3 regions of the Candidatus Pantoea multigeneris genome follow, and region 3 is predicted to be linked to each of the others. Evidence: predicted binding sites of a transcription regulator. Region 3 holds the regulator's gene; each other region holds the start of a gene.
The links. Region 3 encodes PurR, which represses purine synthesis genes. Its sites were predicted from a motif close to CANGCAAACGTTTGCNTG; they were not measured.

Region 1: the regulator PurR is predicted to act here: its motif matches at 2,343-2,360, upstream of F3J40_RS14125 (nucleoside-specific channel-forming protein Tsx).
Region 2: the regulator PurR is predicted to act here: its motif matches at 4,127-4,144, upstream of guaB (IMP dehydrogenase).

The regions. Positions count from the first base shown of each region.
Region 1 covers NZ_VWXF01000005.1:292,128-300,202, forward strand. The annotation lists gene F3J40_RS14110 (helix-turn-helix domain-containing protein) at 1-137, opposite strand, end outside; gene F3J40_RS14115 (response regulator) at 305-964, shown strand; gene F3J40_RS14120 (sensor histidine kinase) at 961-2,316, shown strand; gene F3J40_RS14125 (nucleoside-specific channel-forming protein Tsx) at 2,582-3,445, shown strand; gene yjdN (VOC family metalloprotein YjdN) at 3,518-3,946, opposite strand; gene F3J40_RS14135 (LysR family transcriptional regulator) at 4,024-4,926, opposite strand; gene F3J40_RS14140 (M20 family metallo-hydrolase) at 5,044-6,357, shown strand; gene F3J40_RS14145 (M20 family metallopeptidase) at 6,354-7,799, shown strand; gene abgT (p-aminobenzoyl-glutamate transporter) at 7,885-8,075, shown strand, end outside.
Region 2 covers NZ_VWXF01000001.1:1,122,346-1,130,420, forward strand. The annotation lists gene F3J40_RS05165 (class I SAM-dependent DNA methyltransferase) at 1-143, opposite strand, end outside; gene guaA (glutamine-hydrolyzing GMP synthase) at 948-2,528, opposite strand; gene guaB (IMP dehydrogenase) at 2,599-4,065, opposite strand; gene xseA (exodeoxyribonuclease VII large subunit) at 4,236-5,603, shown strand; gene F3J40_RS05185 (glucose/quinate/shikimate family membrane-bound PQQ-dependent dehydrogenase) at 6,265-8,075, opposite strand, start outside.
Region 3 covers NZ_VWXF01000001.1:57,137-65,211, reverse strand. The annotation lists gene punC (purine nucleoside transporter PunC) at 224-1,426, opposite strand; gene punR (DNA-binding transcriptional activator PunR) at 1,535-2,449, shown strand; gene purR (HTH-type transcriptional repressor PurR) at 2,446-3,471, opposite strand; gene F3J40_RS00275 (C40 family peptidase) at 3,838-4,650, opposite strand; gene F3J40_RS00270 (Grx4 family monothiol glutaredoxin) at 5,016-5,348, shown strand; gene rnt (ribonuclease T) at 5,466-6,137, opposite strand; gene gloA (lactoylglutathione lyase) at 6,245-6,652, opposite strand; gene F3J40_RS00255 (alkene reductase) at 6,745-7,842, opposite strand; gene F3J40_RS00250 (TetR/AcrR family transcriptional regulator) at 7,895-8,075, opposite strand, start outside.

The DNA of each region.
Region 1 (8,075 bases), on a different contig from region 3:
GTGTGTTGACGGAACAGACGCTGTAAATGCCAACGAGAGTAACCAGAACGACGCGCGACTTCGTCAAGATGCAGGTCGTGTGCAAGGTTGTTCTCGATCCACTCCAGCAAACTACGGATAAATTCGCTCTGATTCATGATGCTCTCCTGAAGAGACTGTTAGGCAGTAGCGTCACTGTAGCGCGTAAAATTTATCCCTTAATTAGCGAAAACTTAGCGCAGAATTAGCAAGGCTGAGATCGCGGTTAATTCTGCGCTAACTTTTCAGCGTTACACTGCGTGTAATGATGGCTGGAGGCATCCTGATGCGTGTACTACTGGTAGAAGATGATGAAATGATCGGTGCTAACCTTCAACATGCGTTGGAAGGTGCTGGCTGGTCAGTAGATTGGGTACGTGACGGCGTTTACGCCAGCAATGCCTGGAGCGAAGGTGGCTACTCCTGTGTACTACTCGACTTAGGCTTACCGCGCCAGGACGGGCTGCAAGTATTAAGACATGCCCGCAGCCGTGGCGATATGACGCCAGTGCTGATCCTCACCGCACGCGATAGCGTCTCTCAGCGCGTGCAGGGTCTGGACAGCGGAGCCGATGATTATCTGCTAAAACCCTTTGATCTACAGGAGGTTCTGGCCCGTATGCGCGCCATAACTCGTCGTCGCCATGGTGCGGCAGACTCCTTACTCGGCAGTGGCGATCTGCAACTCGACATGATGACGCGAGAAGTGTTGTACAAAGGCCAGCGCGAGCAGTTAACTGCGCGAGAGTATGCGCTGCTCTATGCACTGCTGGAGCGTCCCGGTGCCATTCTTTCTCGCGAACAGTTAGAGAACCGCATTTACGGCTGGGGCGAAGAGGTCACCAGCAACGCCATTGACGTACTGATTCACGGTATGCGCCGCAAACTCAACAACGATGCCATTCGCAACGTACGCGGCCTCGGCTGGCGGGTGCCTGCCATATGAAAACATTGCCCTTTATGCGTTCGTTACGTAACAAACTGCTGAGTACGCTGTTTATTATTCATCTGTTGGTGATTGGCGGCGTGACCTGGTATTTCTTTAGCTGCTACGGCGACATGATTGGCAGCATGAAAGACGACCAGCTCACCAAAATAGCGGATGCCTGGGCAGTCAACAAACGTTTGCCGGTGCTGATGCCGCTATTGGTCAATGCCGATAAGGTAAAAAGTGCCTATGTGGTGCAGCTATGGGATGCCAACGGCAAACTGCGCGCCAGCTCGTGGCCGGAACTCAATGCCCCGCTGGTGACGCAAAAGGGCTGGCACAACGTCTACGTCGGTCACTGTCACGACTGCCAATGGCGTATCTATACCCGCCCCGGCGAGCCAGGCAGCGATATTCGCACCATTCAGGTCATGCACAATCTCAGCTATATGAAGTCGGTGATGGTGTCCCGTACTTTATCGGCGATCATCCCCCTGATTCTGATGATGCCTCTGTCAATGCTGGTGATCTGGCTGGTGGTACGCAAAATCACGCGCGATCTGCGCGTGGCCGCCAGGGAGATTGCCGCCCAGGAGACGCTGAATCCGCACACGGTAGCCTCGCACGACTTGCCGGATGAGCTACAGCCGCTGATTGCCGCCTATAACTCCCTGTTACACAAGCTGCATGCGGCCTGGTCCTCCCAGCGACAGTTCCTGGAAGATGCCGCCCATGAGCTACGCACGCCAGTCACCGCCGTGACGCTGCAAGTGGAAAATCTGCGCCAGCATATTCAGCCAGGGGATGCCAGCCGACAGTTTGACCAGCTGGAAGCGGGCGTGACCCGCACCCGCCATCTGGTGACGCAGCTGCTGAATATTTCGCGTCAGGAAGATCACAGCGTGGTGGCAACGGTCGAAAATATCGATCTCGAAGGGCTGCTGAAAGAGAGCATTGAACAGCTCATGGTGGTAGCCGATAAGCGCGGCATTGATATTGGTTTTAACGGCAGTACCCAATATCAGATCCAGGCCAGCCGCTCAGAATTGCGCAGCTTGTTCGATAACCTGATCGGTAATGCGATGCTACACACGCCAGAAGGCAGCCTGGTGGACGTGCTGTTACATCGCGTCGCCGGCAAAACCGTGGTCGATGTGATTGATAACGGCCAGGGAATGGAAGAAGCGTTTATCGATCGTGCTTTTGATCGCTTTACCCGCTCGTCGGATGTGAAAGCCCAGGGCAGCGGTCTTGGCTTGTCCATTGTGAAAAGCGTGGCTAACAAACACAGCATTCAGGTCGCGATCAGTAACTGCCTTAACCCGCAGGGTGTGATTTGCGGTTTGCAGGTTCGCGTCACCCTCCCCTGATTTCCTGCATCGCAACGGAACCGGACAACGCAAACGGTTGTTCGGTTCCGTTCGCCTCAGTTTGATTATGTGATGCACGTCACATTTCCAATGATTTAAAATGCAACACGTTTTGACAAATGTGAGCAAAATCTATTTTCTATGCGCTGATAAACGGCACGCTACGCACGCTGTTTATCTGATTGTTACAGCGCATTTCCCGCGGGGAATTGATTTCACTCCGGCCGCCCCACGAGCAGCGGTCATCAGCATGTGGCTTATGATAATGAAATATAAAAAACTGATAGCAGGCGCTTTACTGGCAGGTAGCATGGCAGGAGCAGCCCAGGCTGCTGACGAACCGCAATATGTTTCTGACTGGTGGCACCAGAGTGTTAACGTGGTAGGCAGTACTCACACCCGTTTCGGACCACAGTACAACAATGACGTGTATCTGGAATATGAAGCCTTTGCACACAAAGACTGGTTCGATTTCTATGGCTACGCCGACCTGACCAACTTCTTTGGCACGGGCAACAGCAACGCCAACGGTATTTTTGACCACGGTTCGCCGCTGTTTATGGAGATTGAACCTCGCTTCTCCATCGACAAACTGACCGGCACCAGCCTGGCATTTGGCCCGTTCAAAGAGTGGTACTTCGCGAACAACTACATCTACGATATGGGTCGCAACCCATCTCAGCGCCAGAGCACCTGGTATATGGGTCTGGGCACGGATATCGATACCCATTCTGACGTTGGCCTGTCGCTGAACGTCTATGCCAAGTACCAGTGGCAGAACTACCAGGCTGCAAACGAAAACAGCTGGGATGGTTACCGCTTCAAAGTGAAATACTTTGTACCGATTACCGACCTGTGGGGCGGTAAGCTGAGCTACATTGGCTTCACCAACTTCGACTGGGGCTCAGACCTGGCGGAGAAAACCGGTCCATCACGCACCAGTAACTCCATCGCTTCCAGCCATATTCTGTCGTTGAACTACGCACACTGGCATGTTTCAACCGTGGCGCGTTGGTTCCACAACGGCGGTCAATGGGCGGATGGTCAGGAGTTGAACTTCGGCAATGGTCCGTTTGAAGTGAAATCTACCGGCTGGGGTTACTACCTGGTTGTAGGTTATAACTTCTGATAGATCGGGAGTGGGCATCTCCACTCCCGCATCTCGGGTTCCTTCCCCCGCTCCGGGAGAAGGAACCGGCTGTTAACCTTGTGGTTTATAAGCATTCACCATCCACGGCACGCCGAACTTATCGGTAAACATCCCAAAGCCATTTGCCCAGAATGTGGGTTCCCAGCTTTTTGTTACCGCTCCACCTTCCGACAGTGCGTCAAACCACTTTTTACCCTGAGCTTCATCGGGCGTAGAGAGGCTGACTGCAAAGCCACCATAGCGCGTATCAGAAGGTCCATCGCTCAGCATGATTTCACCCTGCCCAATGCGCAAATGCGCATGCATGATCTGCTCAGGCGGGAACGTCATTCCCGTAGGGCAACCTTCACCGCCTCCTTCAGACTCCGGCATATCACCAAACGTCATTTTAAACAGTAGCGTGGCATCGGTAGCGGCAAGATAAAACGCAATCGCCTCTTCACAGCGCCCGTTATAAAACAGATAAGGTGTGACTTGCATGATCGACTCCTGCGGAAATAACCCGCTAGAGAGTGTAGTGCGGTTTTTTTCACCCGGACGCGAGCCAGGCCACACTCTTAACTTTGCTGACAATAGCGCCGGAACAGCTGCGCCATATACGCCCCCATTGGGGTAAGTGACGTGTCCTTACGCTGAATAAGATAAAACTGTGCCAGTGGCAGCGGCTCGTCCAGTTCCACCGCCTGCAACTGGCTGCCCAACACCGCATCGTTAATCACATCCTCCGACAGAATGCTGACAAAGTCGCTCTGCGCCACCAGGCTGATACAAGCCATGAACGTTTCACAGGTCACCACAATATTGGGTGCCATGCCGCGTTCGGCAAACAGATCGTGCAGCAGGCGGTAGTAACTGCCTTTGCGCGTTGGCATCGTCCAGTCACAGTGTTGCATCTCCTGTAGCGATCGCGCTTTTGCCATGGGATGGCCTTTGCGCACTACCACGCGGTATTCGCGCGTCATCACCTGTTCGTAGCTCAGCTCCTGATCAAGATGGCTTTGATCGTAAGTGTTAATGGTGAAATCCAGCTCACCCTGACGCAGTTCTGGCACCATGGAGACCAGTTGCCCTTCAACAATACGGACTTTGACACGCGGGTATTCACGATGAAACTGCGTAATGACCTGAGGCATCACGGTGCGAGCAATACTGCCACCCACGCCAATATTCACCTGTCCCCCCGCCAGCCCTAACCGCTGCTGAATCTCCTCCTGCGCCACGCGGAGTTCTTCCAACACCAGACTGGCATGGCGAAAAAAGTTATCACCGATGTCCGTCATTCGCACACCCTGCTGGCCGCGAATAAACAGCCGCGCGCCAACCGCCAGCTCCAGCTCCTGAATCGCTTTCGTGAGCGCCGGTTGCGACAGACCAGACAGGCGGCTGGCTGCACGAATGCTGCCCTGGCGTGCCACATCGACAAAGGCGCGCAGTTGATGAAGTTTTAGCGGTGCTGGCATGGGTATCCTCGTGATAACCCCTGTTTATCATAGGCAAGATATTCGCATCTTATGCCCCCCAATACCATTGTGTAGATTCAGGTTAAAGACCAAAAAACCAACATCAAGGATCACACCATGACTACCCTTTCTCAGCAGGTTTCCGACCTGGTTCCACAACTGCAAAGCTGGCGTCGCGATTTGCATCAGTTTGCTGAATCTGGCTGGCTGGAATTTCGCACGGCGACACTGGTCGCGGAAGAGTTACACCAGTTAGGTTATCAGCTTCAGTTAGGTCGCGAAGTGATTGATGCGGAAGCCCGCATGGGCTTACCAGACGCCAGCGTGCTGGCCGCACAGGAAGCGCGCGCGCTGGCGCAAGGCGCATTGCCACAGTGGATTGGCCACTTCTCCGGCGGATTTTGTGGCGTGGTAGCCACCCTCAACACTGGCCGCCCTGGCCCGGTGATGGGTTTCCGGGTTGATATGGATGCACTGGATCTCAACGAGAGCCTGGCGGCCGATCACCTGCCTGTGCGTGAAGGTTTTACCTCCATCAATAGCGGCATGATGCACGCCTGCGGTCATGACGGTCATACGTCCATTGGCCTTGGTCTGGCCCGCGTCTTAATGGCAAACCAGGCGAAGTTGAGCGGCACCATTAAACTCATTTTCCAGCCTGCTGAAGAGGGCGTGCGCGGGGCGAAAGCCATGGTGGCGGCGGGCGTACTGGATGATGTCGACTTATTCACTGCGATCCACCTCGGGACTGGCGTACCGGCCGGTGAAATCGTCTGCGGCAGCGACAGCTTCCTGGCAACCACCAAGCTTGATATCCATTTCACCGGCGTGGGTGCGCACGCAGGCGCAAAACCCGAAGAGGGCCGCAACGCCCTGTTGGCCGCGGCACAGGCAACCCTTGGCCTGCACGGCCTGACCCAGCACAGCGGTGGCGTAGCGCGCATGAATGTCGGCGTATTGCAGGCAGGCACCGGGCGCAACGTGGTACCGGATACCGCGCTGCTTAAAGTCGAAACCCGTGGTGCCAATAACGAAATCAACGATGCGGTCTATCAGCAAGCACTGCGCGTGATTGAAGGCGCGGCCGTGATGTATGGCGTGGAATATGACATCAAGCTGATGGGCGCGGCGCGTAGCTGTAAACCAAGCCAGGCCTGGGTCGAGTTCATCCATCAACAGGCTGAAAAACTCAATATCTTCTCATCGGTGGTGGACACCAAATCGGCTGCCGCCGGTTCCGAAGATGCGACCTACATGCTGGAGCGCGTTCAACAGCGTGGTGGCCAGGCTTCCTATGTGATTTTTGGCTGCGATCTGGCTGCAGGCCATCACAACGCCAAATTCGATTTCGATGAGCAAATCATGGCTGTCGCGGTGGAAACCCTGGCCACGCTGGCGCTGCATCAGGCCGAATTCAAGGTGCCGGCATGAGTTTGACCGGTTTTATTGAAGAGTATATCCAACAGCATCAGGCCAAGTTTACGGCGCTGAGCGATGCCATCTGGGATATGCCGGAAACCCGTTTTCAGGAGACGCGCTCGTCTGCCCTGCTGGCGACTGCGCTGGAGCAAGAAGGCTTTCAGGTCGAACGGGCCGTAGGTGGCATTGATACTGCCTTTATCGCCAGCTTCGGCAGCGGTAAACCGGTGATTGCTGTTCTCGGTGAATTTGACGCATTGGCCGGGCTGAGCCAGCAGTCTGGCTGTGCCACACCGGCTCCGGTGGTGGAAAACGGCAACGGTCACGGCTGTGGTCACAACCTGTTAGGCACCGCAGGCGTGGCAGCCGTCTGCGCGGTGAAGGCATGGATGCAGCAGCAGGGCACTGGCGGAACGCTGCGTTTTTACGGTTGCCCTGGTGAAGAAGGCGGTTCCGGCAAAACCTTTATGGTGCGTGAGGGGCTGTTTGACGATGTCGATGCCGCCGTCACCTGGCACCCGGAAGGCTTCAGCGGCATGTTTAACCTCAGCACGCTGGCCAATATTCAGGCTGCTTTTCATTTCAAAGGCGTCGCCGCCCATGCGGCCAACTCGCCGCATCTCGGACGCAGTGCGCTGGATGCGGTAACGCTGATGAATACCGGTGCCAATTTTCTGCGCGAGCACATCGTGCCGGAAGCACGCCTGCACTACGCCATTACCAATACGGGTGGCGCATCCCCCAATGTGGTGCAAGCCGATGCAGAAGTGCTTTACCTGGTGCGCGCACCGCAGCTCGATCAGGCGCAGGATATTTATCAACGCGTCATCAATATCGCACGCGGCGCAGCCCTGATGACCGACACCACCATGACGGTACGCTTCGATAAAGCCTGTTCCAACTATGTGCCTAATCGCGCCCTGGAAGCGGTGATGGAGCGATATTTGCATCAGTTTGGCTTACCGGAATACAGCGTTGAAGAGCAGGCGTTTGCCGCAGAAATTCGTGCCACGCTGACCAAAGACGACCTGCGCAATGCCCGCCTCAACGCCGCACGCACCGGCGGTAGCGCAGGCACGGCATGGGCTGAAGCGTTAGGGGAGAAAGTCTTGATGGATGAAGTGGCCCCGTATGCTATCAGTAATGAGCTGATGTTTGGCTCAACCGATGTGGGCGATGTTAGCTGGGTCACCCCGGTTGCGCAGTGCTTTACGCCCTGTTTTGCGTTTGGCACCCCACTCCATACCTGGCAGTTGGTGGCGCAGGGGCGCACATCTCTGGGGCACAAAGGCATGTTGCTGGCGGGGAAAGTGCTGGCAGCCAGCGCGCTGACCCTGCTGGAACAGCCCGATACGCTGGCTGCCTGTCGGGAAGAGTTTGAACGGATACGCCAGCAGCAGCCTTACCGCTGCCCAATCCCGGACGGTATTCAGCCGTCACCGCTGGCTTCTTAGCATTACCCGCGTCGGCAACGGCGCGGCTGTACTACCCATAAAAAATATTACATCTAAGCAAACATAACGACACGAGGAATACCCGATGGATTTCACCACGGAGAACCGCAGCCCAGGGAAGCTGTTTAGCTTTATTGAGCGTATTGGCAATAAAGTCCCCAACCCTTTTCTGCTTTTTATCTATCTGATCGTGGTGCTGATGGTAGCCACTGCGCTACTGAGCAGTTTTGGCGTCACCGTAACCAACCCGACCAACGGCGAGATCATTCAGGTGAA
Region 2 (8,075 bases), 1.1 Mb from region 3:
TAGCTGCCCTTGCCAGTCATCTTTAAACGAGTGATGGAAGCCTTTGACTTGTCATAGCAATCTAGAAGATTGTACAGAAAGTCATTCTGCTCAAGGTTGCTCACAAGAGCCTTAACTTTTTCTTCTACTTGCGCGATATTCAATTCAATACCTCAAAAAAATTCGGCGTTGACCAGTGATTCGACGAAGATGCAGCTCAGGCCACTTATGAATGGGCCTCATTGAGCCAATCTAGAGTTTTCCAATCGCCGACAGCCACGCTGCTCAGGGATTGGTGCACCAGGATCATGTGGTGTTGCCGACGGGTCCGAGGCACCCAGCTTTCGTGTCGGACAGCCAGATCACCAGCATCTTGCGGTCTGATGGCGATGACCTCCACCATCTGCATCAACGAAGAGCTGCTGTCGTCTTTTCCTGTGGCCATACCAGATTCCGTTCAAGGGATGACTTATCCGCAGTCTTTAGAGGCTGAGCGCCGACACGGAGAGTGACATAATTGATATCGAAATAATACTGCACTAATTGCCTTGCGTCTCGAAGTGATCCGAGGTTTTCTGCAAGATAGCAGAGACTGGGCAGGGATGCACCTTCCAGCGGATCGGGCGCATCAGCGGCCCGTGCACCCCATCAACGACCTACGTACCCTCCGAGTTTTCTAGATCCCCTGCTGACTCTACTCGACCAGCCACTGGGATAATCGCTCACTCAACTGCCAAACGCCCGCTTTGGGCAGCGTTCTGCCTGCCATGAAATAAATTGGTCATGGTATCGACCACTGAGCATGGCATTTGGCTCAGTCAATGCCCCGTACCATGCCACATAAACACGGTGCTTGGCGATGCACAAAGCTGCCAGAATTTGCCGGACCCAGAAAGCCAAAAGCCCGCAATTACGCGGGCTTCAGAGCATTTTTTGCTAGATAGTACCGGTTTATGCCGGAAGTGGAATCATTCCCACTCAATCGTCGCTGGTGGCTTACCAGAGATATCATAAACCACGCGGGAGATGCCGTTCACTTCGTTGATGATGCGGTTGGAAACGCGGCCAAGGAAGTCGTATGGCAGATGCGCCCAGTGTGCGGTCATGAAGTCGATGGTTTCTACGGCACGCAGGGAAACAACCCAGTCGTACTTACGGCCATCGCCCATTACGCCGACGGAGCGCACTGGCAGGAACACGGTGAAGGCCTGGCTGACTTTGTTATACAGGTCAGCTTTGTGCAACTCTTCGATGAAGATAGCATCAGCGCGGCGCAGCAGGTCACAGTACTCTTTCTTCACTTCGCCCAGAACACGCACGCCCAGACCTGGACCCGGGAACGGGTGACGGTACAGCATGTCGTACGGCAGGCCCAGCTCCAGACCAATCTTACGCACTTCGTCTTTGAACAGCTCTTTCAGCGGCTCAACCAGACCCATCTTCATCTCTTTCGGCAGACCGCCCACGTTGTGGTGCGATTTGATCACGTGCGCTTTGCCGGTGGCAGACGCCGCAGACTCGATCACGTCTGGATAGATGGTGCCCTGTGCCAGCCATTTCACGTCGGTCAGCTTCAGTGCTTCTTCATCGAACACTTCGACGAATACGCGACCGATGATTTTACGCTTAGCTTCTGGATCGTTCTCACCTGCCAGCGCATCGAGGAAGCGAGCTTCTGCTGCCACGTGAACGATGTTCAGACCAAAGTGGTCGCCAAACATATCCATCACCTGCTCTGCTTCATTCAGACGCAGCAGGCCGTTATCGACGAATACGCAGGTCAGACGGTCACCAATGGCGCGGTGCAGCAACATGGCAGTCACAGATGAATCCACACCACCAGACAGGCCGAGGATGACTTTATCTTCACCTACCTGCTCACGAATACGCTCTACCGCATCTTCGATGATTTTGGCTGGGGTCCACAGCGCTTCGCAGCCGCAGATATCCAGAACAAAACGCTCCAGCATACGCTGGCCCTGACGGGTGTGCGTCACTTCCGGGTGGAACTGCACACCGTAGAAGCGTTTTTCTTCGTTCGCCATAATGGCAAACGGACAAGATTCGGTGCTGGCTACTGTCACGAAGTCTGATGGGATCGCAGTGACTTTGTCACCGTGGCTCATCCAGACGTCCAGCAGCGGCTTGCCAGCATCGCTGATTGCATCTTCAATATCACGCACCAGCGCGCTTGGGGTAATCACTTCAACCTGCGCATAACCAAATTCACGCTCGGTTGAACCTTCAACTTTACCGCCTAACTGCATCGCCATGGTCTGCATGCCGTAGCACACGCCCAGAACCGGTACGCCTGCGTTGAAGACATACTCTGGCGCACGTGGGCTGTTGTGCTCAGTGGTGCTTTCCGGGCCACCGGACAACACGATACCGGTTGGATTGAAGCTACGAATCTGTTCTTCGGTGACATCCCACGCCCAGAGTTCGCAGTACACGCCCAGCTCGCGCACGCGACGCGCGACCAGTTGCGTGTACTGAGAACCAAAATCGAGGATCAGAATACGGTGTTTATGAATGTTTTCAGCTGTCATTAAGGCGTTTCCAGGGATGGACTTTAAAATAAATTCGCCCGGCGGGTGCCGGGCGTCTCATTTTACGGGATTATGAACCCATGCGGTAGTTCGGCGCTTCTTTTGTGATGGTCACGTCGTGAACGTGGCTCTCAGAAATGCCCGCACCGCTGATGCGAACGAACTCTGCTTTAGTACGCAGCAGTTCAATGGTTGCACAACCGGTCAGACCCATGCAGGAGCGCAGGCCGCCCATCTGCTGGTGAACGATCTCTTTCAGACGGCCTTTGTAAGCCACGCGTCCTTCGATACCTTCCGGCACCAGCTTGTCTGCCGCGTTATCGGTCTGGAAGTAACGGTCAGATGAACCTTTAGACATTGCACCCAGTGAACCCATACCACGGTATGATTTGAATGCACGGCCTTGATACAGTTCGATCTCACCAGGAGACTCTTCAGTCCCTGCCAGCATAGAACCCACCATCACAACAGAAGCACCCGCAGCGATAGCTTTTGCGATATCACCAGAGAAGCGGATACCGCCATCAGCGATAACCGGAATACCCGTGCCTTCCAGCGCTTCTACTGCATCAGAAACGGCGGTGATCTGCGGTACACCCACGCCAGTAACGATACGGGTAGTACAGATTGAGCCAGGGCCGATACCCACTTTTACTGCGCTCACACCGGCTTCAACCAGGGCCAGAGCACCAGCGCCAGTAGCAACGTTACCGCCGATGATTTCCAGCTCTGGGAATTTTGCACGGGTATCGCGGATACGCTGCAGAACGCCTTCAGAGTGGCCGTGTGAGGAGTCGATCAGCAGAACGTCAACACCAGCGGCAACCAGCGCGGCAACACGCTCTTCGTTACCTGCGCCAGCACCTACCGCAGCACCAACACGCAGACGACCCTGCGCATCTTTACATGCGTTTGGTTTACGTTCTGCTTTCTGGAAATCTTTAACGGTGATCATGCCCAGCAGGTGGAAGCTGTCGTCCACAACCAGTGCTTTTTCTACGCGCTTTTCGTGCATCTTTTGCAGAACCACTTCACGCGCATCGCCTTCTTTCACAGTAACCAGACGCTCTTTCGGCGTCATTACTGCTGAAACTGGGAGTTCGAGGTCGGTAACGAAACGTACGTCACGGCCAGTGATGATACCGACCAGTTCGTTCTTTTCGTTTACAACCGGGTAACCCGCGAAGCCGTTGCGCTCAGTCAGCTCTTTTACTGCCGCCAGCGTAGTGGTTGGCAGTACAGTCTGAGGATCGGTGACCACGCCGCTTTCATATTTCTTCACCTTGCGAACTTCTTCCGCTTGGCGTTCAATCGACATGTTTTTGTGGATAAAGCCAATGCCGCCTTCTTGCGCCAGCGCAATAGCAAGGTTCGCTTCGGTGACAGTGTCCATGGCTGCAGAAACCATTGGAATATTGAGACGGATGTTTTTCGTCAGCTGAGTGCTTAATTCAGCCGTGTTCGGCAGAACGGTGGAGTGAGCAGGAACGAGCAATACGTCGTCAAATGTGAGTGCTTCTTTAGCGATTCTTAGCATGGCAATATCTCAACCTGGGGGTGAATGAGAACAGATAAAATATTGCGAGCGAATTATACAGGTGGAAACCGTTTGCCTCCAGCGTTTTTTCAGAAAAAACCTTGAACCTTTGTACCAGCCATGTAGTATCGGTTGATTAACCCTCTGATTTGAAATTTGATCTCCATCACATGTCACTGCCATCAAATGCCAATATTTTTAGCGTCAGCCGTCTGAACAGCACGGTGCGGGAGCTACTGGAGCGCGAGATGGGCCAGGTGTGGCTCAGTGCTGAGATCTCCAATTTCACGCAACCCGCTTCCGGGCACTGGTACTTTTCGCTCAAAGACGAAAACGCTCAGGTGCGCTGTGCCATGTTTCGCAACAGCAACCGCCAGGTCAGTTTTCGTCCGCAGCACGGTCAGCAAGTTCTGGTGCGTGCCACCCTGACCCTGTATGAACCACGCGGCGATTATCAGTTGGTCATCAATAGCATGCATCCCGCAGGTGAGGGATTGCTGCAACAGCAGTTTGCTCAGATGAAAGCACGGCTGGAAGCTGAAGGGTTGTTTGCGCCCGAACATAAGCAGCCGCTGCCCGATCCGGCGCGCCAGGTTGGGGTTATCACTTCCGCAACCGGCGCGGCGTTGCATGATGTTTTGCGTGTGCTTCATCGCCGCGATCCTTCACTACCGGTGGTGATCTACCCTACCGCTGTGCAAGGGGCAGATGCGCCTGCTGCCATTGTACGTGCCATTGCGCTGGCTAATCAGCGCCAGGAGTGTGATGTACTTATTGTGGGCCGTGGCGGCGGCTCGCTGGAGGATTTGTGGAGCTTTAACGATGAGCGCGTTGCCCGTGCCATTTTCGCCAGCCGCATTCCGATTGTCAGTGCGGTAGGCCATGAAACAGATGTCACCATTGCCGATTTTGTTGCCGATTTACGTGCCCCTACCCCTTCAGCGGCCGCTGAGCTGGTAAGCCGTAATCAGGTGGAGTTGCTGCGACAGCTACAGGCCCAGCAGCAGCGATTAGAGATGGCGATGGATTACTATCTGGCGCGCCAGCAGCGCCGTTATACGCAATTACAGCATCGTTTACAGCAGCAGCATCCACAGCTGCGTCTAGCACGCCAGCAGACTTCACTGTTCCGCCTACAGCGCCGTCTGGACGAAGCTATGGAGCTGCGCCTACGTACCGCCCTGCGCCAGCAAGATCGCCTGATGCAGCGCCTGAGCGCACAGCAACCGCAGGGAAAAATCTACCTTGCGCAGCAGCAGCTGTCGAACATGCAGCATCGCCTGCAGCAGAGCATGCAACAGCAGTTGAACGCTAATAAACAGCGCTTCGCTACGCTGGCCGCTCAGCTCGAAGGGGTAAGTCCACTGGCAACGCTGGCACGCGGTTTTAGCGTGACCACCACCACGGAAGGGACGCTGGTGAAGAAAACCAGCCAACTCCATGCGGGTGACACGTTACGCACCCGTCTGGATGATGGTTGGGTCGAAAGCCAGGTGACTAAGCTGCAAAAAAAGCGCGCCCCACGTAAAGCAAAATAACGCTCACCCTACGTCCCTCAATAATCGCACAGCCTTCTTACAGCAACGCTGCTGTTTGACAAGTCAAAACCACGGTCTTCCAACCCGAGATACATCGGCCTGTCAGAGGGGGTTGGGCTACGACAGGCTCCGCGCCAATCCCCCTCCGCCACCGAAATCCATAGCGTTGTTTTGCCTGAAAGATGAGAACTGTGCGACTTTCATAAATTACATTCAACAAACAAACCGCACAGGCTTCTTACAGCAACGCTGTTGCCTGGCAGGAAGATAATGGGGGCTATGATAGCGAGTGCTTGCCCGACATGGACGTCGGGCCAGATCTGCATGAGCGATCTTTCCGAGCAGTCATAGCCCCCATTATCTGACCTTTCATCCCACCCACAGCGATGTTTCTCACCGAACTAAAAACAACTCCTTCGTACCTCAATAATCGCACAGACTTCTTACAGCAACGCTGCTGTCTGCGGGAAGATAATGAGGGCTATGATAGCGAGCGCTTGCCCGACATGGACGTCGGGCCAGATCTGCAGGAGCAATCTTTCCGAGCAGTCATAGCCCCCATTATCTGACCTTTCATCCCACCCACAGCGATGTTTCTCACCGAACAAAAAAAGGGCCGACTTTCGTCGACCCCTTTTGCACTACTCTACAGCTTCAGCGATTACTTCTTCACTGAATCTGGCAGAGCATAGGCAATCACGTAATCACCACGGTCCGGAGACTGACGAGCACCACCTGCAGAGATCAGGATGTACTGCTTACCAGTGGTCGGAGAAACGTAGCTGATTGGACCACCCTGGCTGCCCACTGGCAGACGTGCTTTCCACACTTCTTTACCAGTTGAAGAGTCAAAGGCGCGCAGGTAGTAGTCCTGAGTACCGGCGAAGAACACCAGGCCACCCTGAGTTGCCAGAGAACCACCCAGCGTTGGCATACCGATTGGCATCTGTGCATGCATTTTGATACCAAATGGACCGGTATCCTGCACAGTACCTACTGGTACCTGCCAAACAATCTTACGGGTTTTCATGTCAATTGCAGACATAGTACCGAACGGCGGAGCCTGGCACGGAATGCCTAATGGAGACATGAAGCGGTCTTTAACAACGCCGTACGGAGTACCTTTCAGCGGAACTGCACCCATACCGGTGTTAACCGACTCACCACCATTGCTGGTAGCGGCTTTAGAGTTATCCTGTGGAATCATCTTCACCCACAGACCCAGACGCATGTCGTTAACAAACATGTACTGGTGAGTTGGGTCGAAGGAGATACCGCCCCAGTTCATACCACCCAGTGAGCCAGGGAAGCTCAGAGAAGTGTCAGTGTCTGGAACTGTGAACAGACCGTTATAACGCATTGATTTGAAGCTAATACGACAAATCAGCTGGTCAAACGGTGTTGCACCCCACATGTCAGACTCGGTCAGAGTCTGGTTACCGATCTGCGGCATGCCTACAGAGTGCGGCTGAGTTTGCGTGTACTGCTCGTTCGGAATGTGGCCCTGTGGCATTGGCAGCTCTTCGACTTTCGTCAGTGGCTTACCAGTCAGACGGTCCAGCACCCAAATCATACCGGTCTTAGCACCGATAACCACTGCTGGTTTGGTCGTGCCATCTTCCATCGGGAAGTCAACCAGGCTTGGCTGCATTGGTAAGTCGAAGTCCCACAGATCGTTATGCACGGTCTGATAAACCCACTTCTCTTTACCGGTAGTGGCATCCAGCGCCAGAACAGAAGCACCGTATTTATGATCCAGACGAGTACGGTTTGCACCCCACAGGTCAACAGACGGGCTACCCATTGGCAGGAATACGGTGTTCATGTTCGGATCATAGGACATTGGAGCCCATGAGTTCGGCGTAGAACGGGTGTAATCCTGACCTGGCATCAGCACAGCATTTGGATCAACGTTACCTGGGTCAAACGCCCAACGTTGTTTACCAGTGATAACGTCGAAACCACGCAGTACGCCACCAGGCATATCAGTTTGTACGTTATCCGCTACACGGCCACCAACAACCACGGTAGTACCCGCCATCGCTGGAGGAGAGGTCAGCTGATACTGTGGATCTGGCGCTTTACCCAGACCTTGTTTCAGGTCAACCACACCGTGGTCACCGAAATCTTCACAGAACTCACCGTTGTCAGCGTTCACTTCGATCAGCTGAGCATTGATGGTGTTCATGATCAGACGACGCTGACAGGTAGCACCTGGTGCAAGATCAGCAGCCGGAACCGGTGAAGAACCCGGAATGGTTGGCTGTTGCAGTGGTTTAGTGGCGTCAAAGTAAGCCAGACCACGGCAGCGGTTCCATACCTGCGCCTGGGCGTTGATTTCACGCTTCCAGATCTGCTTACCGGTATCCGCAGCAACGGCGATGATGTTGTTGTGTGGAGTACACAGATACAGGGTATTGCCCACCTGCAGCGGGGTCTCCTGATCTTCTGCGCCGTTACCGCCAGGGCTGA
Region 3 (8,075 bases):
TCCGTTCGCTTGAAATCCGGCGTTTTACAGAGGATTGATTCTGTGAAATGTCGTCTGAAACTCAGGGTACTGAAAAAAAAGCACAAGCCATCACGGCGACAGTGTCGCGCGCAAATGTGTCACTCATGTTATTGTTTTGTTAAGAACTTAATGGCCCAAGCGAGTATATGCTCACCTGGGTCAATATTCAACGGATTAATGTTAGCGTGCTAACCAATCCGTATCAGGGGTTATCTTCGCAGGCAGGAGAGGAAGAAACAATGTCAGAACGTGCGTTTAGCGGGCGCTGCCAGAGGTAGCCGAATGCGGCGATAACCACCGTGGCCGTCATGACCCAGGTGGTGGTACTCAGTGCCTCAACCAGCCCTGCGGAGACAATCAAGCTGGCGATAAAACAGAGCCCAAGTTGCAGCGCGTTCTGTAGCGCCGCTGCTTTGCCACTGGCTTGTGGGAAAGGCATGAGTGCGCGCGTCACCACCAGCGGATAAATGGCACCGTTTGCCATCGCCATGCCGCAGAAAGGCAATAACAGTGCGGTCAGGCTATCACCCATCCATTTTCCTGCTGCCAGCAGCAGCAAAATACTGACCGCATAGATGACGAGCAGGCGCGGCAGTAACAGCTGATCCGGGAACCGGTTCAGAAGGGCGCGACAGCCAAAACCACCAATCAGAAAGGCAACCGTCTGCGGCAAATAGCTCAAGCCAATGGCGGCGGGACTTAAACCGAGGTCTGCGAGAATAAACGGGGAGCCCGTCAGCCACGCAAAGAAACTCGCTGAACAGGCAGAATAGATAACGACATTTCCGCTGTAGGTGCGGTTAGCCAGCAGCGCAAAAAATCCGGGCTGCTTTTCCGTTACGTTGCGTGCCACCGGCTTAGTGGTGATGCGCAACGTAGCCAGCATGAGCACCAGGGCGATAACCGCCAGCACGGCGAAGATAGCGCGCCAGTTAAAGTGATCGAGCAACCAGGCACCCAGCAGCGGGGCCAGCGCAGGAGAGAGCGCCACCAGCGGCATAATCGTGGCGAACACTTTACCGGTTTGTGACTGGTCATAACGGTCCACCACCAGTGCCTGCCAGCTGATCGCTGCCGCACAAACGCCTACCGCCTGAACAAAGCGCAGCACCAGCAACATCTCGCCGCTCTGTACCCACAGCATACCGGCACAGCCCAGCGCAAACAGACCCAGTCCCGCTAACAGTACCGGACGGCGGCCGAGGCGATCGGACAGCGGTCCCCATACCAACTGGGCGCAGGCGAATCCAGCCAGGAACAGGCTTAAGCTCGCGCTAATAATACCCGGCGTGGTACTCAGGCTGGTTTGCATGGCAGAAAACGCGGGGAGGTACATATCCGTTGCCAGAAAGCCCAGCATACTAAGCACGGCGAGATAGAGCATAAATCCTTTTGACGACAACATAACAGGCTCATGGTTAATTCACACAGGCGGCAAGTGTAAAAGAGTGCAGCCGGGAGTGTGAAACGTTAATATTTGCAGGTTGCTGTGAAAATAATTGAAGGCAAGCTTATGTGGTCAGAATATGCACTTGAAGTGGTGGACGCGGTCGCGCGCAATGGCAGTTTCAGTGCGGCGGCACAGGAATTACATCGCGTCCCCTCTGCCGTCAGCTATACGATCAGGCAGTTGGAAACCTGGCTGGCCGTACCGCTGTTCGAACGTCAGCACCGCGATGTTGTATTAACGCCAGCGGGTGCGCATTTTGTCTCAGAAGGTCGTGAGGTCATCAAAAAAATGCAAGCCACTCGCCGCCAGTGTCAGCAGCTAGCCAACGGCTGGAGAGGGCGCTTTACGGTGGCCGTGGACAGCATCGTCAAACCCCACCGCGTCAGGCAAATGGTGCTGGATTTCTATCGTGCTTTTCCAGATATGGAACTTGCCGTGCAGTATGAAGTATTTAACGGTGTCTGGGATGCCCTGGCTGATGGGCGTGCCGATGCGGCCATTGGTGCCACTCAGGCTGTTCCGGTAGGAGGGCGTTTTGCCTGGCGCGATATGGGCGCACTGAACTGGCGCTGTGTGGTCGCAACCGACCACCCGTTAACACAAGTGGCCGAACCTGATGAAGACGCGCTACGTGCGTGGCCGTCACTGGTGATTGAGGATACCTCACGCGCGCTGCCACGCCGTATGACCTGGACCCTGGATAACCAACGTCGCCTGGTGGCACCGGACTGGCAAACAGGCCTGGCCTGTACGCAAGCGGGATTGTGTGTGGCGATGACGCCGGGCCATCTGGCGCAGCCGCTGTTGCAGCAGGGACAGTTGCAGGAGCTGAAATTACCGCAGGCGTTTCCAGACAGCCCCTGTTTTGTCACCTGGGCCGAGCAAAGTGCGTCACCGGCGTTGGCATGGTTGCTGACGTATTTGGGTGACAGCCACACCCTGAATCAGGAGTGGCTGAGTGAAGACTGTCCGGATTAACGGCGATAATCGCGGAACGGTCCATCGGCGACGGAACGGCGTTCAATTAATGTCGGATTCACTTCAATGGTCTGAGAGTCTTCACGTTTACTGGTGATGCGATCCAACAGCATATCCAGCGCTTTTTCACCTAACTCAGATTTTGGCTGATGTACGGTAGTGAGCGCTGGCGTGTAATAACGCGCGTTGCGCAAATTATCATAGCCAATCACGGAGATATCCTGCGGCACGCGCAGCCCCAGCTCATCGGCGGCGCAAATTGCGCCCATTGCCATGGCATCTCCGCCGCAGAACACCGCCGTAGGGCGCTGTTTTTGTGCCAGAATCTGCTGCATGGCGAGATAGCCCGATTCGGTTTCGAAATCCCCTTGCACAATCCACTCATCACGGATCGCCACGCCTGCTTCCTGTAGTGCCTTAACAAACCCGGCATGACGACCACCCCCGGTGTTACGTGCCATCTGTCCAGGGATCGCGCCAATATCACGGTGGCCGCGTTCAATCAGATAGCGACCGACCATATAACCGCCCTGGAAGGCGTTATCTAATACGGTATCGGTGAAATCGCCCTGACATTCGCCCCAGTCCATCACCACCATAGGGATATTACGGTTCTCTTCCAGCATTTTCAGGAGATCGTCCGGGTATTCCGAACACATCACCAGCAGGCCGTCTACGCGCTTTTGCGCCATCATTGACAGGTAGGCGCGCTGCTTATTCAGGTCATTGTGTGCATTACCCAAAATAAGGGTATAGCCCTTGTCGAAGCAGTGTTTTTCAACGGCATCAATGATTTCCGCGAAGTAAGGTGCTTCGCTTGAGGTCGCTAACAGGCCCAACGTCTTGGTGTGATTCACCTTCAGGCTACGTGCGACCGCGCTTGGGGAGTAATGCAGCGCTTTAATGGCTTCCCATACTGCATTGCGGGTCTCTTCAGCCACAAAGCGTGTTTTATTGATGACGTGCGAAACGGTGGTGGTTGAGACGCCCGCGCGTTTTGCCACATCTTTAATTGTTGCCATGTAAACCGGACTCCAATGCTTATCCTAATGTATTGATAAACATAATGTTAAACGTTTGCGTGCGCAGGGTGAAATTTGCGGAAATCCAACTGCCTTTTGACCACTATTTTGCCGCCAGAGTGTGACTTGGCGTGGGTAGGGTGGGCGGTGAAAAAACGCTGTTGCGCAACGAAGAAGGGGATTCTAGCAAGACACAGCAAAGATGACGAGATTTTTACAAGCCGCCACACGAAGCGCTAAACCAGAGGGGGCGGTGACAGCGGGGCAACCGAGGGAATCATTCACTGATGCTGTATCTGAATGCGTAGTTATCGCAGGCAAAAAAAAAGCCTGAAGGTCATCTTCAGGCTTTTTTCTCCGCAACACTCAGCGAATGGTGGTTGGGGTCATCATGCGGCGAGCACCGACATAATGGCTCTGCCAGTAATCATTACTGAGTGCGCTGATCTGAATATCTTTGCCGGTACGGGGTGACTGAATAAATTTACCGTTACCCAAATACACGCCAACGTGATCGGCCGCCCCGCGATGCGCAATGCGGAAGAAGACCAAATCCCCTTTCTGTAGCATGTCACGCTTAATCGGCGCTGCGTCGCGCAAATGGTACATCTCATTCGCGGTACGCGGGAATTTGTAATTCACCAGATCTTTATAGGCATACCAGACCAGGCCGCTGCAATCAAAACCGGTATACGGCGAGGTGCCGCCCCACTGGTAAGGTTTGCCCAACTGGCCCATTAGCTTGTTCATGGCCGTTTCACGGGCTTTCTGATAGCGCTGGCGGTGAGCATTGCTCATTTTAATCGTGGCCAGTTCAGTCGCTTTACCACGCGCACCACGCTTATGGCCGTAATATTTAACCCGTGCAGACTTAAGCTCGGCTTTCTTTTTTAATGGGGTGTGTTTTGTCAGATGCGCGGCTTTTTTAACCGGTTCGTGATGCACTTTCTCAGGCGCGGCTTTTTTACTGCGCTTAAGTTTCAGCTTTTCCATGGTTGTGGTACGGGTTTTCTTACCCGAACTTTTCACCGGGCGTCGCTTGCGGCGTTCATCTTCACGCGCACTTTTCTTCTCTGCATTATGCAAGCTGGCGTTAACCGGCTTATGCGGAGAAGCACATGCAACGTTCAAAAAAACTTGAGTAAAAGCCAGTATGAAAAGCGTAATCAGTAAACGCATAGTCCGGTTACAGGTTAAGCTGCCACGCGATATTGGCCGCGACAAAGTTAGACAAATCTGATCCTTGATCAGCACCGAAGTAATTCTAATCCAGTTTTTTTCGAAAAGGTAAGGTCTTTTTTTATTTAATTCTTACAGAGTGTGATTGTCGGAAAAACACGCAATCTCAGTAGGTTATAGCACCACAATTATGACAAAGAATGAATGAATCACCCTAAAAAAGGTGTGGCGGATATCGACTCATGAAAAATTTGAATTAACACAGATGGCGATTTGCTTTAGGGAACGCAAAATCCGGTTTTCAGTCGTGCCTGGAAATCGCTACAATAAAGAAACACGAAGTAGGGAATTGAGAGAGACATTTTATGAGCACAATTGAAAAAATTCAGCAGCAGATCAGCGAAAACCCAATCCTGCTGTATATGAAAGGTTCGCCAAAACTGCCTAGCTGTGGTTTCTCCGCCCAGGCGGTTCAGGCGTTGTCTGCCTGTGGTGAGCGCTTCGCGTATGTTGATATTCTGCAGAACCCGGATATCCGTGCTGAGCTGCCACGTTATGCTAACTGGCCGACCTTCCCACAGCTGTGGGTTGACGGTGAGCTGGTTGGCGGCTGCGATATCATCGTGCAGATGTTCCAGGCCGGTGAATTGCAGCAGCTGATTAAAGAAACCGCAGAAAAGTTTAAAGAAGCTGAGTAATGCATCCAGGCTGACAATGCCGTGATGCTTGCCAGTTAAGATCATATTCAAACAGGGCTGCCATTTTCAGGAATGGCAGCCTTTTTTATGTGCCTGAATTTTGTGACGCCGTCACGATTACGCTTCTTCCGCGCTCTCAGTGTCTTCTTCCACCGCTAAAGGCAGCGGCCAGCCACCAAGGCGTTTCCAGCGATTGACCAGTTCACAGAACAGCAGGGCGGTTTGCTCGGTATCATAAAGCGCGGAGTGCGCCTGGGTACTGTCGAAATCAATCCCGGCGGTTTTACAGGCTTTCGCCAGCACGGTTTGCCCCAGCACCAGACCACTGAGTGCGGCGGTATCAAAAGTCGCAAACGGGTGGAATGGATTGCGTTTCAGGCTGGCACGCTCAGCGGCGGCCGACATAAAACTCAAATCAAAATTCGCGTTATGGGCCACCATAATGGCGCGATTACAGCCGTGATCTTTGATGCCTTTACGCACCATCTTAAAGATGGCATGCAGAGCATCATGTTCACTCACCGCACCACGCAGCGGGTTGTGCGGGTCGATACCGGTAAACGCCAGCGCTTCCGGGTTTAAAATCGCCCCTTCAAAGGGCTCGACGTGGAAATGCAGTGTTTGATCGCAATGTAACCAGCCATCTTCATCCATCTTTAACGTCGTGGCTGCCACTTCTAATAAAGCATCAGTCTGGGCATTGAATCCGGCAGTTTCAACATCAATAACCACAGGATAGAAGCCGCGAAAACGTTGATTTAAAGCATTTTGGGAAGTTGAAGCAGACATCGGGATCTCATTGCAGATTTAGGCAGCGGGCATTATGGCAAAAAACGGCTGACGGTGCAGCAGGTTAAGCGAGCAGTCTGCCGGAACGGCAGACTGAAGGGGAGAGATTAGTGTCCCAGGCCGTGACCGGCGTGCTTGTTTTCGATCAGCTCAATTTTGTAACCGTCTGGATCTTCAACAAAAGCAATCATCGTGGTGCCGCCTTTAACCGGGCCAGCTTCACGGGTCACTTTACCGCCCTGTGAGCGGATGCGCTCGCAGGTGGCTGCAACATCGTCAACACCCAGTGCGATGTGACCATAAGCGTTGCCGAGATCGTAGCTCTCTACGCCCCAGTTATAGGTCAGTTCGATCACAGCACCTTCGCTCTCCTCGGTGTAACCGACGAATGCCAGGGTGTATTTGTATTCGGTATTCTCGCTCTGACGCAGCAGGCGCATGCCCAACACTTCGGTGTAGAACTTAATTGCACGTTCCAGGTTGCCCACGCGTACCATGGTATGAAGTAAACGCATAATATCCTCTTAATAAATGACGTAAAGCCCGTATAACCATGATGGCAACGGGCGAAAAAGGCAAGCCGCAACCTGAGGTCACGGCTTACTGATTACAGCGTTGGGTAGTCGGTATAGCCTTCGGCACCACCGCCGTAGAAGGATTCCGGGCGCTGTGGGTTCAGAGGCGCATCCTGTTGCAGACGCGCCACCAGATCCGGGTTGGCAATGTAGTCACGGCCAAAGGCGACTGCATCAATCAGGCCACGCTGGATTAAATCTTCCGCTTTTTCCACGCTGTAGGCACCGGCACCGATGATGACGCCAGGATAGATGCTGCGCACTTTCTCGCGGAAAGCATCAGTATACGGCTCGCCACCGGCCCAGTCTGGCTCGGAGAAGTGAATATAGGCAACGTTGCGTTTCGCGAGTTCAGCCACATACCACAGCGCCGCTTCCTCTTCATCTGGCCCATTGGCCAGGTTCTGGAAACTGCCGATCGGTGAAATACGGATCCCGATGCGATCTGCCGACCAGTTAGCAATCGCTGCATCCACCACTTCCAGCGCAAAACGACCGCGTTTTTCCATGCTGCCACCGTATTCATCGCTACGTTGGTTAGAGCCAGGAGCCAGGAACTGGTGGATCAAATAGCCGTGGGCAGAGTGCAGTTCCAGCAGATCAAAATCAGCTTCACGCGCATTGGCCGCGGCCTGACCGAAATCAGCCACGATGTGCTGGATCTCTTCCACGCTCAGGGCACGTGGCGTTGAAGTGTCTTCACGGTAAACCGTGCCATCTTCCGCACGTAATGAGGTGCGTGTTCCGGCCGCCAGGGCAGAAGGTGCTACCGGGGCCAGGCCTTCAGGCTGAAGGCTGGAGTGAGAGATACGCCCGGTGTGCCAGAGTTGGACGGCACTGTGCCCCCCCGCCTGATGAATTTCCTGGTTAATTGCTTTCCAGGCCGCGATCTGCGGCTGGCTGTGCAGCCCTGGCGCACCGGCATAGCCTTTAGCCTGGAAAGAAATCTGCGTTGCTTCAGTGATGATCAGGCCAGCAGTCGCACGCTGGCGATAGTATTCGCCCATCAGTGGGGTAGGAACATCGCCCGGCTCAATACTGCGCAAACGCGTCAGAGGGGCCATGAAAATGCGGTTGGGTACGGTAATGGCGCCTACTTTCAGCGGCTGAAACAAAATCTCTTTAGCCATGATGATCTCCTCAAGTAGACCAGTCGTCTACAAATGGTGTTTTTAAAAAAAATCAGTGTTGATCAAGCCATTGCCCGAATGTCTTTAAGGCCAGACTGAGCGGCTGTGGATCGCGTGAAATCTTACTTTGCAAGCTGGCGCCAGACCAAAACACATACAGCATCTGCGCCATCTCTTCAGCCGACAGGTGCCAGTTGGCTCCCTGCAACTGTGCCTGCTTTAAGGTGCGGGCA